DNA from 2 places in the Novosphingobium sp. ERW19 genome. Region 1 is predicted to be linked to the other one. Evidence: predicted binding sites of a transcription regulator. Region 1 holds the regulator's gene; the other holds the start of a gene.
The links. The regulator LexA, encoded in region 1, represses DNA repair genes until DNA is damaged. The targets are predictions, from matches to a motif close to GTTCCNCNCTTGTTCT.
Positions count from the first base shown of each region.

Region 2: rmuC (DNA recombination protein RmuC) is a predicted target of LexA. The motif match lies at 3,849-3,864, and genes of this name have one in related genera.

Region 1 is NZ_JABAIC010000002.1:299,670-308,164, reverse strand. Features, by position in the region: gene gyrA (DNA gyrase subunit A) at 1-1,066, shown strand, start outside; gene HGI46_RS04845 (DUF952 domain-containing protein) at 1,063-1,416, shown strand; gene HGI46_RS04840 (serine hydrolase) at 1,427-2,608, opposite strand; gene HGI46_RS04835 (NYN domain-containing protein) at 2,713-3,456, opposite strand; gene moaC (cyclic pyranopterin monophosphate synthase MoaC) at 3,685-4,158, shown strand; gene HGI46_RS04825 (molybdopterin molybdotransferase MoeA) at 4,155-5,360, shown strand; gene lexA (transcriptional repressor LexA) at 5,480-6,181, shown strand; gene HGI46_RS04815 (energy transducer TonB) at 6,437-7,105, shown strand; gene HGI46_RS04810 (ComEC/Rec2 family competence protein) at 7,300-8,495, opposite strand, start outside.
Region 2 is NZ_JABAIC010000009.1:47,443-55,937, forward strand. Features, by position in the region: gene HGI46_RS16495 (HPr family phosphocarrier protein) at 1-234, shown strand, start outside; gene HGI46_RS16500 (RNA methyltransferase) at 275-1,078, shown strand; gene HGI46_RS16505 (META domain-containing protein) at 1,133-1,537, shown strand; gene HGI46_RS16510 (hypothetical protein) at 1,538-2,122, opposite strand; gene rmuC (DNA recombination protein RmuC) at 2,320-3,834, opposite strand; gene HGI46_RS16520 (four-helix bundle copper-binding protein) at 3,983-4,393, shown strand; gene def (peptide deformylase) at 4,409-4,975, opposite strand; gene recR (recombination mediator RecR) at 5,106-5,702, opposite strand; gene fmt (methionyl-tRNA formyltransferase) at 5,755-6,660, shown strand; gene truA (tRNA pseudouridine(38-40) synthase TruA) at 6,657-7,409, shown strand; gene HGI46_RS16545 (zinc-binding dehydrogenase) at 7,413-8,495, shown strand, end outside.

The DNA of each region.
Region 1 (8,495 bases):
CCGTGGCGGCAAGGGCCGCTCCGGCATGGCGACGAAGGACGAGGATGCCGTGGCGACGATGTTCGTCACCAGCACTCATACGCCGGTGCTGTTCTTCTCGACCGCAGGGAAGGTCTATCGCCTCAAGGTCTGGCGTCTTCCCGAAGGCGGGCCGACCACGCGCGGCCGTCCGGTCATCAACATGCTCCCGGCGCTCGACAAGGACGAGACCATCGCCACCGTGCTGCCCCTGCCCGAGGACGAGGCAGAATGGGGCAAGCTCTCGGTCGTCTTCGCCACGGCGAAGGGCAACGTCCGCCGCAACTCGATGGACGCTTTCGCCAACATCCCGTCCAACGGCAAGTTCGCGATGAAATTCGAAGAGGACAGCGAAGACCGCCTGATCGGCGTTGCCCTGCTCGAAGCCAGCGACGACGTCCTGCTCGCCACCCGTTCGGGCAAGGCCATCCGCTTTGCTGGCGATGAGGTCCGCGAATTCACCAGCCGCACCTCGACCGGTGTTCGCGGCATGACGCTCAAGGGCGACGACGAAGTCATCTCGCTCTCGATCCTGCACCGCGTCGGCACCACGCCTGACGAGCGCGAGGACTACGTCCGCTTCGCACCTTGGAAGGGCGAGAAGGAAGGCGAACCGGCCCTGTCGGCCGAGCGCTACGCCGAACTTCAGGCACGCGAGCAGTTCATCCTCACCGTCTGTGCGAACGGCTACGGCAAGATGTCCTCGGCTTACGAGTACCGCCGCACCGGCCGTGGCGGTCAGGGCATCACCAATATCGACAACATTGGCCGCAACGGCCCGGTCGTCGCCAGCTTCCCGGCCAGCCAAGCCGACCAGCTCATGCTCGTCACCGATCAGGCCAAGCTCATCCGCCTGCCACTCGATTCCCTGCGTGTGATCGGTCGCGGCTCGGCAGGCGTGCGCCTGTTCAACGTCTCGGGTGACGAGCACGTTGTCAGTGCTGTCCGCCTTGCCGAGGGCGAAGGCGACGATGCCGAGGCGACCGAGGCCAGCAACGGCGATGAAAGCGCAGCACCCGCGGCACCGGAAGGCGGCACTGCCGAATGACTGACCTCCCCCTCCTCGCCTACAAGGTCCTGACCGGTCCGCAGATGGCGCAGCTCGAGGCGGATGGCGTGTTCAAGGGCGCTCCGGTCGATCTGGCGGATGGCTACATCCATCTGTCGACCGAGGCGCAGTTGACCGAGACGGTCGAGAAGCACTTCGCCGGGCAAGACGATCTCCACGTCGCCGCCGTCGATCTCGCCGCGCTTGGCGCTGCGGTAAAGTGGGAGCCGTCACGCGGCGGCCAGTTGTTCCCGCACATCTACGCCGATCTGCCGTTGAACGCGGTCGTCGCCTATTCTCCGCTGGAGCGGGACGAGGACGGAACGGTCAGGTTGCCGATCGCAAGCTGACCGTCCGGGCTCACTCGCCCGCGTCGATCAACGCCTGTACCTTGCGATAGAAGGCTTCGCGCTCCTCGGGCTGCGGTCCGGCACTGGCGCGCGGCCAATCCGAATTGCTCGCAATCACCAGCTTGCGCTTGGGATCGATGAAGATGCCCTGCCCGAAAATGCCTTGGGCGGCGAAAGTGCCGTCGTCGTTGGTCCACCACTGGAAGCCATAGCCTCTGCCCGCTCGGCCAATGTCCTTCTGCTTTGACGTGGCTTGCGCAAACCAGTCCGCCGGCACGATCTGCCTGCCATCGCGCCCCTTGCCACCGCCCATGACGAACAGCCCGAAGCGGGCGTAGTCTCGCGTCGCCGCCTGCAGGCAGCACCCGCCTATTTCAAGGCCAGTCTTGCCCAGCAGCCAAGTCGCCTCGGCCTCCATACCCGCCGGCTGCCACACCTTCTCCTGCAGATAGGCTGAGAGCGACTTGCCCGTGGCCGAACTGACCAGCACGCCGATCAGGTTGGTCTCGCCGGTATTGTAATGCCACACCTCGCCGGGCGGATGGGCACGCGGCAGCTTGCGCATATAGCTGACGGTCGCATCGAGCCCGTTTTCCGGCTTGGCGCGGTTGAACTCGGCAACGTCCGAATTCGGATCTTCGTAATCCTCATTCCAGCGCACGCCAGATGACATCGTCAACAATTGCCGCACGCTCACATCATCATAGGCGCTGCCCTTGAGGCCGGGGATATACTGGCTGACCTTGTCGTCGAGGCTCTTGATTGCTCCATCCTGCAACGCCGCGCCGACCAACGTCGAGGTGAAGGATTTCGCCACCGAAAAGCTCGTCCAGCGGCCCTTCGCATCGAAGTCCAGCCCGTAGCGTTCGAGCCGCACCTTGCCGTCCTGCACGATGACCAGTCCCGCCGTGCGCTGGTGGTCCATGAAATCATCGAGCCCCGGTACTGTCAGAGGCTTGCCCGCAGGGAGCGGCAAAGGCGTAGCCGAAGGCGCGATCGTGCTGGCCTTGGCCAGAAACGGCAGCCGGTCCATCGCCCGAAAAGCCGCATCACGCTGCCCTTCCCGCCATGAAAGCACGTCGGCATTGGTCGGCAAAGCCAGCAGAATCCCCCGCGTTTCCTTGTCGAGCGAGGCAAACCCGGCGCCCCCCGCCAGCAACGCCGCCCCCACCAAAACCCACCGCTTCCGCATCCATCCCTCCCGTTATTGACACTGCGGACAATAGCCGGGGTTGGCTGGGCGGCAAGTTGTGCCGAACCGAAATGCAGCTGATCAGAAGTCTTTCGCTGCTGTCCTCAGGCCGCTTTTGCGGTTGGCCGAATACGAACGCTTCGCAGGTTTTGTTCGTCCTGCCGCAGTTCAAGATCGTCCACCGTGCTGAAGACTTTCGCCCAATTCGCTTTGCCCGCCGCTTTGACACTTATTCCTTGCCTACCCAATTCCAATCCCAAGGGCTGTAATGGCGCCCAGCCATCAGAGTCAGCCAGTTGGGCAATTGCCTGCAGGATTCTTGGCCAGTTGAGTTGGCGCACAGGTAGAGAACCCGCATTTGCGTGCTTCAGGGGCGTATCCTGAACCTCGGGCACAGCGATTGCACCTTCTTCGTCAAGATTGACCTCGAAGAATTTGGCGCAGGACTGACGATACTTCTTGTGAGTTGTAGACTTCCCGAAACCATAAACGGCGAAGCCCTCGCTCTTGAGGAACGTCGTCAAGGCCACGAAGTCGCGGTCGCTCGACACAACGCAAAGCGCATCGCATTTGCCCGTCAGGGCAAGCCGCATGGCTTCGACCACCAAGGCAATGTCGGCCGCGTTCTTGCCAGATTCCGACGGCGTGACCTGACGCGCCTCGATTACGTTGGTTCTCAGAAACTCGACCCAAGGCTTCGCCGCGGGAATACTGAAGTCCCCAAAGGCGAATTGCACGATTGGTCGTCCGAGTTTGAATATGTGTGGCAAGACCTTGCGCATGTAATTCGGGTGCATGTTCTCGGCATCGACAAGCAGTCCCAAGCGTAGTGTTTTGTCATTTTCCATGGTGGTCTTGCAGCATGGGGGTAGAAGCCTAACGAACTCCCAACATTCTGCCATTCCGGTTCGAAACACTTTCCTACAGTGGCGAATTTCGCCATGGTCCCTCCAGTCGCCAGGCCGTCTTGAACAAGCGAAAAAACCGCGCCACAGCTACGCCCGAAACCCCTTTCCGCAGTTCTCTCTGGACAGTGTAAACCCCGTAAACCCCCATTCAGGATTCCAGGGACAACGATGAACGATCTTACCCATCTCGATTCGTCCGGCACCGCCCGCATGGTCGACGTCGGAGGCAAGACCGAGACGCATCGCGTGGCGATTGCGCGGGGCTTGATCCGCATGTCGGCCGCCACGCTCGAAGCGATCCGCAGCGGCAATGCACCAAAGGGCGACGTACTCGGCCCCGCCCGCATTGCCGGGATCATGGCGGCGAAGAAGACCGGCGACTTGATCCCGCTGTGCCACCCGCTTGCGCTCGATGCCGTCAACGTCGACTTCGCTTTCGCAGCCGACGGCATCGAATGTACCGCAACCGCCTCGCTCAGCGGCCGCACCGGCGTCGAGATGGAAGCGCTGACCGCCGTGAGCCTTGCGCTGCTGACGATCTACGACATGGCAAAGGCCCTCGACAAAGGCATGGTGATCGAAAGCGTCCGCCTGATCGAGAAGCGCGGCGGCAAGTCCGGAACCTGGCGCGCTCCGGAATGAAAACGCCGCCCCTGCCGCTCGCCGAAGCGCAGAGCCGGTTGCTCGCGCTGGCCCCTTCGCTGCCCGTCGAGCATCGCTCGGTCACCGAATGCCTCGGCCACTACCTCGCCGAGGACCTCCACGCCCGGCGCACGCAGCCAGCAGCAGCCCTTTCGGCGATGGACGGCTATGCCCTGCGCAGCGCCGATCTTCCGGGGCCATGGCGCGTGATCGGCGAGAGCGCGGCCGGACACCCCTTCGCCGGGGAGGTCGGCCCCGGTGAAGCCACCCGCATCAGCACCGGGGCAATGCTCCCCTCAGGCGCGGACATGGTGCTGCTTAAGGAAGACAGCGCCCGCGACGGCGCCGAGCTGCGCCTGACCGGCGAGTCACCGCAACCACCTTCGCGCCATGTGCGCCCCGCCGGCATGGACTTCAGTTCGCAAGAGGCCCTGATCGCTGACGGCACTCGCATCGGCCCTGCACAGATCGCGCTCGCCATTGCCGGCGGCCACAGCCATCTCCCCGTGCGCCGCCGTGTCAGCCTGACCGTCATCGACAGTGGCGACGAGCTGGTGCCTCCGGGCCACCTGCCCGGCCCGCACCAGCTTCCCGCCAGCAATGGCCCGATGCTTTGCGCGATGGCCGCTTCCCTGCCGGTCCAGATTCGCCATGCCGGTCCGGTGGCGGATGAACTCGATGAACTGGTTCGCGCGCTGGATGCAGCCGACACTTCCGACATCATCGTCACCAGCGGCGGGGCGTCGGTGGGGGATCATGACCTCGTTCGCCCGGCGCTCGAAGCGGTTGGCGCATCGATCGACTTCTGGCGTGTCGGCATCAAGCCGGGCAAGCCGCTGCTGGTAGCCACGCGCGGTGAACAGATCATTCTCGGCCTGCCCGGCAATCCTGCCTCCGCCTTCGTCACGGCCTACCTGTTCATGCTCCCCCTGCTGCGCGCGATGCTCGGGGCGAGCGCGCCTTTGCCGAAAGCCATTCCAGCCCGGCTTGCGCAGCCGCTGGCACGGGGCGGAAGCAGGATGGAGTTCCTGCGCGCGGTCTGGGACGGTGCGTCGGTGAGGCTCGACCCGCTCCAGGATTCCGGAGCACTCTCGCCGCTTTCGCGGGCAAACGCGCTGGTTGTGCGGGAAGCAGGCGCGGAGGCCAGACAAGCTGGAATGGATGTTCCGGTCTACCTGCTCGAAAATGGCGGAATTGCTTGACGAGTCGTTGAAGGTTGCTTATCCGTTCCGTATTCGTTCGCCGGTGTGGAACATCCCGCCCCGGTCCATGAAAGATCAGCGGCTTTGCTTTGAAGCTGCGCAATGCGGAGTGGCCGCCGATGTTGACGCGCAAGCAGCACGAACTGCTCACCTTCATCCAGACTCGGCTGGAGGGTTCGGGGATCTCCCCCTCGTTCGAGGAAATGAAGGAAGCGCTCGATCTCAAGTCGAAGTCTGGCGTTCACCGCCTGATCTCTGCCTTGGAAGAGCGTGGCTTCATCCGCCGCCTGCCCAATCGCGCCCGCGCTCTCGAAGTTCTGAAGCAGCCTGACAGTGCAGCAAGCAAGCCGGCGGCGGCGCGCGAAGCGGCAAACACCAATTCCGTGATCACACCGCTCCGCACTGCAGCCAAGGCGGCGTCGCTGGCGCCTGCCAACGACGTCATCGAACTGCCACTGCACGGCAAGATCGCGGCAGGTGTGCCGATCGAGGCAATGGAAACAGCAGCGACGTTGCCTGTCCCTGCCGCCCTGCTCGGCGCTGGTGAGCACTATGCGCTTGAAGTCTCTGGCGACTCGATGGTTGAAGCTGGCATCTTCGATGGAGACTACGCGCTGGTCCGCAAGACCGATGTGGCCCGTGATGGCGAGATCGTCGTTGCGCTGGTGCGGGGTGAAGAGGCGACTCTCAAGTACCTGCATCGTGAAAAGGGCATGATCCGCCTTGATCCCGCCAACGCGGCATACGATGCTCAGTTCTATCGCCCCGAAGAGGTTGCGGTACAGGGCAAGCTGGCGGGTTTGCTGCGGCGCTATCACTGACGACGGTTCAAGCAGCGCTCTGCCTGTTCGGCAGACCTGCGTTGGAATTGCAAGGCCGCCGCGCAGAAATTGCGCGGCGGCCTTTTCCGTCAGAGCGTGTTATGGCAAATATCAATCGATTTGGTTGAGATTTCTCTGGAGCTACTCCCCGCAGAGGTATAGTATCCACCGTTACCGAATGCCCCGCCACGGGGCGCCCCTTTCCGGGACGGCCCGCCAGAACATGGGGCGTCGGCAACGGAAGAGGTGTTGCCAATGGCTTATGCAATCGAAAATACGAGACGCAGGCAGACACAGACCATCATCGCGGTCGGACTGCTTCATGGCGTGGCGATCTGGGCGATCGCTTCAGGTTTCGCCAACAGAATGGTCACAATCCTGACCGACCGTCTTCCCGCCAAGCAATGGGAAGACGAAGAGGTCAAGGTAACCCCGGTTGTTCCGCCCCCTGACGTGAAGCCCTCGCCCAAGCCGGACAACCGTTCGCTGGTTGCCCCACGTCCCGATATTGCCATCACGCCCGCCGATCCTTCCAGCACGGTACGCGACATCGAGCTCACGCCGATCACGCCGGTCGAACCTGTGCCCGGTATCCTGCCCGAACCTCGCCCTTCTCCCTCGCCCAGCTTTGCCGTGCGCACGGCATCGCCAAAAGGATCGCCAGGTTCCTGGGTCTCGGACCGCGACTATCCCTCCGCCGCGATCAGGGAAGAACGGGAAGGATTGACCCGCTTTCGTCTTTCGATCGGTGTGGATGGGCGCGTAACGGGGTGCGAGATAACCGGTTCGAGCGGATCGCCAGACCTTGATGCCGCCACATGCATGAAGGTCAGCGCGCGAGCGCGGTTCGTCCCGGCCCTTGGCGGCGACGGCATGCCGACGGTGGGAAGCTATTCAGGTTCGGTACGCTGGGTCCTGCCCTGATGAATTTGGCCGGGCGACGCTCAGGCTCGCCCGGCCAGCCTCTCCCAGTGTGATTGAGGCAGCCTCCGCGGCAGCGTCAGTTCTGCTTCCGGCGCTTGCGGACGGAACGACGAACTCCCTATCCTCCACTCTCAGGATCTGCGGAAATCAGACGCCTCGGTGCGCGATGAATCCCGGGTCGGCATTGACCATGCCTATCGCTCTTGAGCCGACGGCGCCGGTGCCTCTCCAACCACGTTCTGCGATCCCGGCGCTGTGCGAATGGCATCGCGGCGTTGCATGTCATGGAATCGTAAATGGGGTTCCGGCCAGCGATACCATCCATGCTGGCCTTGCGTTTCCGCGACGGTGCGAATTCGACCTGAGGCAAGATCAACGGATATGCCGCCCGTTTGGGCAAGGTAGGACCGATCTGCCTTGAGCATGCGGGGGCGGCACGATGCAGGAAGGCGTCGATCGGCGACGACGATGTCGGCCCGCTCGCAGGCTGCGGCAAGTGCCATGTCGTCAATGTAATTGCGGCTGCGGGCCATCAGGAGCGTGAAGCGCCGATCGCCCCGTTGCACGACGGCCGCGCAGAAATCGTCATTGCAGCGGGCGCCTGGCCATTCATCAAGGCGGCGGAGGTTGCCCTCCATACCGGCCAGTTCGAGCAGGTTGTCCCGCATGTAATCGCCCCGGCCCATGCGCAGGACAATCAGATCCGGACCTTCGTTTGCGATCCCGACATGGTGGCCATCCCCCGTGATCAGCAGATCGGGCGTGGGGGTCAGCACCATGGCCGTCACCGCGAGGCCGGCCGGCAGGACGCCAAGAAGGCGCACCTTGCCCGCCCAGAGCGCAAGCCACAGCATTCCGCCGACAAACAGAACGTAGCTCCACGCTTCGAACGGGGGCATAGCCGTGACGGCTCCGGGTTGCGAGGCCACGAAGTGTGCCAGCGCCAGGAGCAGATCGAGCGACTTGCCGACAAGCCACCACACCGGTCCGCCAAGCCCCGTCAGATCAAGCAGCAGGGCCATGCCTATCAGTGGCATGGTCACGAAAGTGGTCAGCGGAATGGCGATGACATTGGCGAGCGAGCCATAGACGCCAGCGCGATGGAAATGGAACAGGCCTATCGGCATGAGCGCGAGTTCGATGACCACACCGGTGGCCAGCAACATCATCAGGCTACGAGCGGCGCGGACGACCGGCCCGTGGTGTTCACCGGCAAGGAACGAGCGAACGGGGCCTGCCGAATGAAAGGCGATGATCGCGATTACGGCGGCAAAGCTCATCTGGAAGCTGGGGCCGAGGACCGCATCGGGCCAGAACAGCATGACAATAAAGCCGCCCACGGCCACCATGCGCATCGACAGGGGATCGCGTCCCAAGGCCAGCGCGCCAA
Region 2 (8,495 bases), on a different contig from region 1:
GCACGGGCCAGCGCCAAGTTCGTCAACGCGGTGGCCAAGTTGCCGGCGGGGTTCGAAGTGACAGTAGCGAAGGATGGCACCGACGCCGCCGGCGCCTCGATCCTGGGGCTTATGATGCTGGGCGCGGCCAAGGGCGATACTGTCGATGTGAGCGTGGCCGGGCCTGAAGGCGAGGCGGACGCGATCCTGATGAAGCTGACCGGGCTGATCAAGGACGGCTTCGGAGAGGATTGATCCTCTTGCCGCAATGGCTGCACTGCCCCATGGCAGCGGCATGACCCGCAAGATCATCACCGGCTATTCCAACCCGACGGTAAAGTTCGTCCGCAGTTTGCGGGAGAAGAAGCACCGGCGGCGCGAGCGCAAGTTCCTGGCCGAGGGGCTGCGCCTGCTGACCGACGCGCGCGAGGGCGGGCGGCTGCCGGAAATCCTGCTGATGGCGCAAGGGCGCGAGGGGCATCCGCTGCTCGACGAGCTAGAGGCGGATGTCGCCCGCGCCGGGGGCGAGGTGATCGAACTGCCGCTGGATATCCTGGCCAAGGTTACCGGCAAGGAGAACCCGCAGGCGGTGGCGGGGGTGTTTGCCGAGTGGGACACTTCGATCGGCCTGATCGATCGAAATTCTGCGCCGATCTGGTTGGTAGCGCACGCCATGCGCGATCCCGGCAATCTTGGCACGATGCTGCGCACGGCTGATGCGGTGGGTGCAGGCGGGTTGATCCTTATCGACGATTGCGTGGATCCGTTCTCGGTCGAGGCGGTGCGCGCCAGCATGGGCGCGATCTTTACCGAGCGGCTGGCGCAGGCGCGGTGGGATGAGTTTCTCGGCTGGTTGCGTCAGGGCGAGGGACAGCTGGTGGCGGCCAGCTTGCGCGAGGCGGTGCCCTATCGCGGCGCGCCCTACGCCAGCCCATGCTTCGTGATGGTCGGCAATGAATCACGCGGGCTGCCCGAAGATTACGAGATGGCCTGCGACTTGCGCGTGACCATGCCGATGAAGGGTCGCGCGGATAGTCTCAACGCGGCGGTGGCAGGCGCGGTGCTGGCCTACGAAGTGCTTGCCAGCCTGCCTGAATAACCACGTACTAACCGGTTAATCGCACGCTCAGTCGCGCGGGCGCATGGTCGCCTCATGCGTTCGACTCTTGCTCTTCTTGCGGTTTCGGCCTCGCTCATGGCGGGTTGCGCCACTGCGCCTTCGGGCAGCGCTGGGTTGTCCGGGACAGAGTGGACCATCCTGCGCGTAGATGGGGCGGCGCCGGTCGTGCCGGAGAAGGCTTCGCTGAAATTCGAGGACGAGCGGCTGAGTGCCAACGTCGGCTGCAACGGGATCGGCGGTGACTATCGCGTCGATGGCGTCCGGCTGGTCGCAGGGCCATTAATGGCGACGCGGATGTTCTGCGAGGGTCCGGTGTGGCAGCAGGAAGAGGCGGTCAATGCGCTGCTCTCTGCTGCGCCCCAGATCGAGCGGCGCGGACGGACGATGCGGCTGGTGTCCGGCGGTCATGCGCTAGATCTGGAACTGACCGCAGGTTGATCAATCCCCGGCGATGAAGGCGGTGATCTGCCACTGACCCTGCTTGGGTTCGGCAATCAGGCGATAGTCGAGCAGGCTGCGAAGCTTGCGCGTCTCGATCCAGCCCTTGGTGCCATCATGGGTGGTGACGCGGATCGCCTTGGCTTCACTGTCGAAATCCATCGGATCGATGCCGACAATCGTCCAGCCTGCCTGCGCTGAGGGTTTGCCGCCGGGCTTATCGAGGGGTTTGTCGAGCAGGGGCGTGTCGTCGCCGAGCACCAGCATGGCACTGTAGCTGTCGATGTCTTCCGGCACGTTCCAGAAAACCCACGGCATGGCAGCCAGCCCGCCTTGCACGGCGCAGCCGAGCGGCAGCAGCGCGTCGAGTTCCTGCCACAGCTTCGTTTCGGGATCATCGAGGCGCTTGACCAGTTCGGCAGGGCCATTGCCGCCGCCATAATCGAGCGCGATATCGGGGGCTGCGAGCTTGGATAGTGCTTGCGCGTCCCGCTTCCGGATCGCGGCGACCACGGCCTTGTGGAAGGCAGGCCAGCCTGGCTGCTTCTGGCACTCGTCCCGCGGCGCATAGCGGGCTTCCTTCACCGAAGTAGGCGCGAGGGTGGCGGGCTCGCTAGCTTCAGGTTCGGGCGCTGCCGCTGATTCCGTATCCCGTGGGGACGGTTGCGGGATTGGGGAGGCGGCACTCGCGCTTGGCGACGCATCAGGCTCGCTCCCCTTTTCGCACCCGGCCAGAGCCGCAAGCGCGGCAGTGGCCAAAAGGAGCCGGGCGAGCCTATGGGTCATTCTGCCGCCACGTCTCCATCGTCGTTGGCAATTGCCGAGAGCGCTGCCGGTTCTGCCTCGGCATAGCGTGGAGCGGATTCGACGAGGGGGACTTCTTCCAGCTCGCGCTTGCCGATTTCGATGTGCTTGTCCTTGAGGCGACGGCCTGCGGACAGGACGTTGCGTTCGAAGCTGCCGACGAACTTGTTGTAGTTGCTCACCGCACTGTCGAGCCCACTGCCCACGCGCTTGAGGTGCTCGGCGGCGACGGCAAGGCGGTCATAAAGTTCGCCGCCCATCTTGCCGATCTCGCGCGCTTCGCGGGCCAGCCCGTCCTGCCGCCAGACTTGCGCCACGGTGCGGGCGATGGCGACGAGGTTGGTCGGGCTGGCGAGCAGCACGCGCCGCTCGAAGGCGAAGTCCCACAGCGTCGGGTCGCGCTCCAGCGCGGCGGCGATGAAGTGTTCGCCGGGGACGAACATCAGCACGTAGTCCGGCGCTTCCTCGAACTGCGACTGGTAGGACTTTGCGCCCAGTGTCTGGATGTGGTTGCGCATCGACTGGACGTGGGCGTTGAGAGCGATCTTGCGGGTGTCGTCGTCCTCTGCCTCGAACGCATCCTGATAGGCGTTCAGGGAAACCTTGGCGTCGATAACCAGCAGCTTGTTGCCTGGCACGCGCACGATCGCATCGGGGCGCAGGCGGCCATCTTCGGTGTTGACCGAATGTTCGGTGATGAAATCGGTGTGTTCGGACAGGCCGCACTGTTCCAGCACGTTGCGCAACTGCAGTTCGCCCCAGCGCCCGCGCGTCTTGGGGCCATTGCGCAAGGAGTTGCCGAGCTGCGCGGCGGCGGCGCGCACGGCTTCCTGCCCATCGCGCATCGACTGGATCAGGCCGGTCAGCTGGCCGAACGAATCCACGCGCTGCTTTTCAAGGCTCTGCACCTGCTCTTCATAGCTGCGCAGGCGCTGGTCGACCGGGGCGAGGAGGGACTTGAGACGTTCGGCGCTGGTCTTCTCGCTCTCCTCGAAGCGGGCCTGGGCGCGGTTGAGGAAGGCTTCCTGCGCCTTTTCGAGCACCTTGTTGCCGGCGTTCTCGAACTCCTTGCGCAGCGCTTCCTGCGCCTCGATCAGCAGGCGCTTTTGCTCTGCAAAGTTCTCGGCATCGGCCTTCATGCGTTCGAGGTCGGCGCGCAGGGCCTCGCGCTCGGCACGCACTTGCGCGAGTTCGGCGCGTACCTGATCGGCATCTGCGGCGCGCTGTTGCGCGGCGGCGAGGGCGGGGGCGAGTTCGTCGCGCTGGCGGCGGACGTCCTGCAGTTCCGCGAGGCCAGCTTCGAGTGCCTTTGCCCGCTCCACCGTGGCGGCAAGGTCCACCGTCATAGCCTTGACTGTGCCTTCGTGCGCCTTGGCTTCGGCATCGCGGCTGTCATGGCGGGCGCGCCATTCGGCCGCCGGGCGTGAACCGAGGAACCAGCCGATACCAAGCCCGATCACAAGCGCTACGATTACGAAAAGGGCAGATTCCACGAACTTCTCCAGCAGGAACGAAATGGGAACCTACCGTGACGTGCGGATTGGCGCAACCGATTCAGCCGGCGTGTTCCACAAGCAGGACGGGGCGCGGAACGGAAAGGCGCGCGACCCGCTAAGTCCTTGCGAACGAAGGAGAGCGCCCATGTCGATCGAGAAGATGATTTCGGAGCACCCGCAGGTGGGTGGCAACTACAATGCGTCGCTGGGTCTGGCGGTGAAGCATGCGGTCTATTGCTCGGCGATCTGCAACTCGTGCGCCGATGCCTGCCTTGCCGAGGCGATGGACATGGACCAGTGCATCCGCATTTGCCTCGATTGCTCTGACGTCTGTGCGGCGACCAGCCGTATTGCGATGCGGCGGACGGGTTCGAACCGTGAGCTGATCAGGGCGCAGCTTGCCGTGTGCATCAAGGCCTGCGAGATCTGCGAAGCCGAGTGCGCGAAGCACGACCATGCCCATTGCCGCCGCTGCGCGCAGATGTGCCGGGAATGCGCGGACGATTGCCGTCGGGCGCTGGAAGATCTGGATCGTGAGGTGCATGAGGCCGCATAACGCGGCCTCATCGCGTCAGGCGACCTTGCGCAGCTTTTCCAGCTTCTTGAGCGCCATGTTGCGCTTGAGACGGGAAAGGTGGTCGATGAACAGGATGCCTTCGAGGTGGTCCATCTCGTGCTGGAGGCACGTGGCCATCAGGCCGTCCATGTCCTCTTCATGGGTGTTCCCCTCGAGGTCCCGCCAGCGCGCGCGGATGCGGGCGGGGCGTTCAACCTCGGCGTAGATCTCGGGCACCGAGAGGCAGCCTTCCTGGTAGAGGCTGTGCTCTTCCGAGGGATCGAGGATCTCGGGGTTGATGAACACCCGCGGTTCCTTCTTCGTCGGCTGGTGGTGATGGTGGTGACCATCATGATCGCAGGCGACGGGTTCGGCATCGGGATCATCGGGCTGAAGGTCGATCACCAGAACGCGCAGCGGCACGCCCACCTGAATCGCGGCGAGGCCGATGCCGGGGGCATCGTACATCGTCTCGAACATGTCTTCGACCAGCGTCTTGAGCTCGTCGTCGAACTTTTCGACGGGGACGGAGACCTGCTTGAGGCGCGGGTCGGGGACTTCGATGATTTCGCGGATGGCCATGGGGGGCAGATAAGGAATGTGGACCGGACTCGCAAGTGCGGTGCGCAGGCGTTGCGCCAGTGCCCACCCCCGGCCCCTCCCGCCTGCGGGAGGGGAGGTGACAGGGCGGTTTCCATTCCGGGGTGGGGTCCTAAGCCACGGGCCGCCTCGCCCGCAAGGCTTGCGCCAAGGTGCCCTCGTCGAGATAATCGAGCTCTCCACCCACCGGCAGGCCGTGTGCGAGCTGCGTCACGCGGACCGGTGCGTCTTCCAGCCGTTCGGCGATGTAGTGCGCGGTCGTCTGGCCTTCGAGCGTGGCGTTCATGGCGAGGACGATTTCGTCGATCCCGCCTTGGGCCACGCGATCGAGCAGCTGGCCGATGGTCAAGTCCTCCGGGCGCACACCTTCCAAGGCCGAGAGCTTGCCGCCCAGAACGTGGTACTTGCCGGTGAATAGGCGCGCACGGTCCAGCGCCCAGAGGTCAGCCACTTCCTCGACCACGCAGATGGAGCGCTGGTCGCGGCGGGGGTCGCTGCAGATGCCGCAGGGGTTGGTGGTGTCGACATTGCCGCACACTTCGCATTCGACCAGCAATTCCTGCACCTGGGTCAGCGCGTTGAGCAACTGGGGCAGGGCCGTCTCGCGCCGCTTGATCAGCCACAGCACGGCGCGGCGGGCCGAGCGGGGGCCGAGCCCGGGAAGGCGCGCCAATGCGCCGGAAAGTGCCTCGATCTCTTGCGATGCCATGGCAGCACAGATAGGGCCGGGGGCGACAAACGGAAGGCCTTGCAGACAGCTTATGCGCATCATCTTCATGGGGACGCCCGATTTCGCGGTGCCGACGCTGGAAGCGCTGGTGAAAGCGGGGCACGAGGTGGTTGCTGCCTATAGCCAGCCGCCGCGTCCGGCCGGGCGGGGCAAGAAGCTGCAACCCTCGCCGGTGCATCTGGCGGCAGACGCGCATGGCATCGAGGTGCGCACGCCGGTTTCGCTGAAGGGCGCCGATGAGCAGGCGGCCCTTATGGCGCTGGAGGCTGATGTGGCGGTGGTCGCGGCCTATGGGCTGATCCTGCCGCAAGCGGTGCTGGATGCGCCGCGGCTGGGGTGCCTGAACGTGCACGGCTCGATCCTGCCGCGCTGGCGCGGGGCGGCGCCGGTGCAGCGGGCGATCCTTGCAGGGGATAAGACGACGGGCGTCACCATCATGCAGATGGAGCGCGGGCTCGATACCGGGCCGATGCTGGCCAAGGTTGAGACGCCGATCGACGGCAAGACGGCGGGGGAGTTGACTTTGGAGCTTGCCGAGAAAGGCGCCGCTCTGATGGTGGAGGTGCTGGCTGACCTTGCGGCTTATACTCCCGTGGTGCAGCCGGAGGCGGGCGTCACTTACGCGCACAAGATCGACAAGGCGGAGAGCCGGCTGGACTTCGCGCGCGATGCGGTGGACGTGGAGCGGCAGGTGCGGGCGTTTGCGCCTGCGCCGGGGGCGTTCTTCGAGCTTGAGGGCGAGCGGTATCGCATTCTCGCGGCGGAAGTCGTCGATGGGACGGGAGAAGCAGGCGTGACGCTGGACGAAGCGCTCACCATCGCCTGCGGCGCAGGCGCGATCCGGCCGATGTTGATCCAGCGTGCAGGGCGTCCGGCGATGGACGCTGCCTCGCTGCTGCGCGGGCGGGCGATTGCGGCGGGGACGCGGCTCGGCTGATGCGGTTCGCTCTGACTCTCGAATGGAACGGCCGGCCCTACATGGGCTTTCAGCGCCAGTCGCACGGACCGAGTGTGCAGCAGGCGGTTGAGGACGCAGTCGAGTCCGTGACCGGTGAGGCCGTGATACTCAACGCCGCCGGGCGGACCGATACCGGTGTCCATGCGCTGGGGATGCGGGCGCACTTCGATCTGGCGCGCGAATTCGATCCGTTCCGCATGATGGAGGCGCTGAATGCGCGGCTGCGGCTGGCCGGGCATCCGATCGCCGTGCTGGATTGCCATGAGGCGGCGGACGACTGGCATGCGCGCTTCTCGTGCATCGGGCGGTCGTACGAGTATCGCATCATCAACCGCCGCGCGCCGCTGACGCTGGACCTTGGGCGGGCATGGCGTATCGCCAAGCCGCTGGACGCTGCGGCGATGCATGAAGCAGCGCAGGCGCTGGTCGGGCACCACGATTTCACCACGTTTCGTTCGGTTCATTGCCAATCGGCCAGTCCGCTCAAGACGCTCGACCGGCTTGACGTGCGGCGCGAGGGCGACCGGGTGATCATCGAGGCGGCGGCGCGCAGTTTCCTCCACCATCAGGTGCGCTCGATGGTCGGGTGTCTGGCGCTCGTGGGGCAGGGACAGTGGCCGGTGGCCCAAGTGGCCGAAGCGCTCGCAGCAAAAGACCGTAGCAAATTAGGACTTAACGCGCCCGCCGAAGGTCTATACTTCGTCTCCGCAACATATCCCGGAGAGTGAAAAATGACCGAACTTCAAGGCCAGCGCATCGTCTCGCAGCTTGATTCCGACGGCACCCTGACCGTCAGCCTTGAAGACTTCACCCTGCCTGCGCCCGAGGGGCGGCAGGTGGTGATCCGCGTGGAAGCGACGCCGATCAACCCTTCGGACCTTGGCCTGCTGTTCGGCCCTGCCGATATCGAGAACGCGGAATTCTCCCCGGGCAAGATCGTGGCGCGCATGCCGGACCCTGCCGTGCGCGCGATGAGCGCGCGTCATGGTGCTGCGATGCCGGTGGGTAACGAGGGCGCGGGCACGGTCGTCGCGGCGGGCGATGCGCCCGAAGCGCAAGCGCTCCTCGGCAAGCGTGTGACCTGCTTCCCGGGCGGCATGTATGCGACGCTGGCTGTGGCTGACGCCGCCATGTGCCTGGAACTCCCTGAGGGCGTGACGGCGGAGCAGGGCGCCTCGGCCTTCGTAAACCCGCTGACCGCGTTGAGCTTCACCGAGACGATGCGCCACCTTGGCCACAGCGCGCTGGTGCATACGGCGGCGGCGTCGAACCTGGGCCAGATGCTGGTGAAGATCTGCCAGGCTGACGGGATTCCGCTCGTCAATATCGTGCGCAACGATGCGCAGGTTGCGATCCTGAAGGGGATCGGCGCCGAGCATGTCGTCGACAGTTCGAAGGAGACGTTCCTCGATGATCTCGCCGCCGCGATCGGCGCGACCAAGGCGACGATGGCCTTCGATGCGATCGGCGGCGGCAAGCTGGTCAGCCAGATCATGACGGTGATGGAGCAGGTCGCCAATTCGGGCGCAGCCTACAGCCGTTATGGCTCGAACAGCCCGAAGCATGCGTTCATCTATGGCGCGCTCGATCTTTCGCCGACCGTGCTGACCCGCAACTTCGGATTCAGCTGGGATGTCTCGGGCTGGTTGCTGACGCCGTGGATGGGCAAGCTGGGTGCCGAAGTCGTCGAAAAGATGCGCCGCCGCGTCATGGCAGAACTCACCACGACCTTTGCCAGCCACTACAAGGCGCGGGTCACGCTGGACGAGGCGCTGACCAAGGCAGCGGCGCTGGAGTACAATGCGCGACGCACC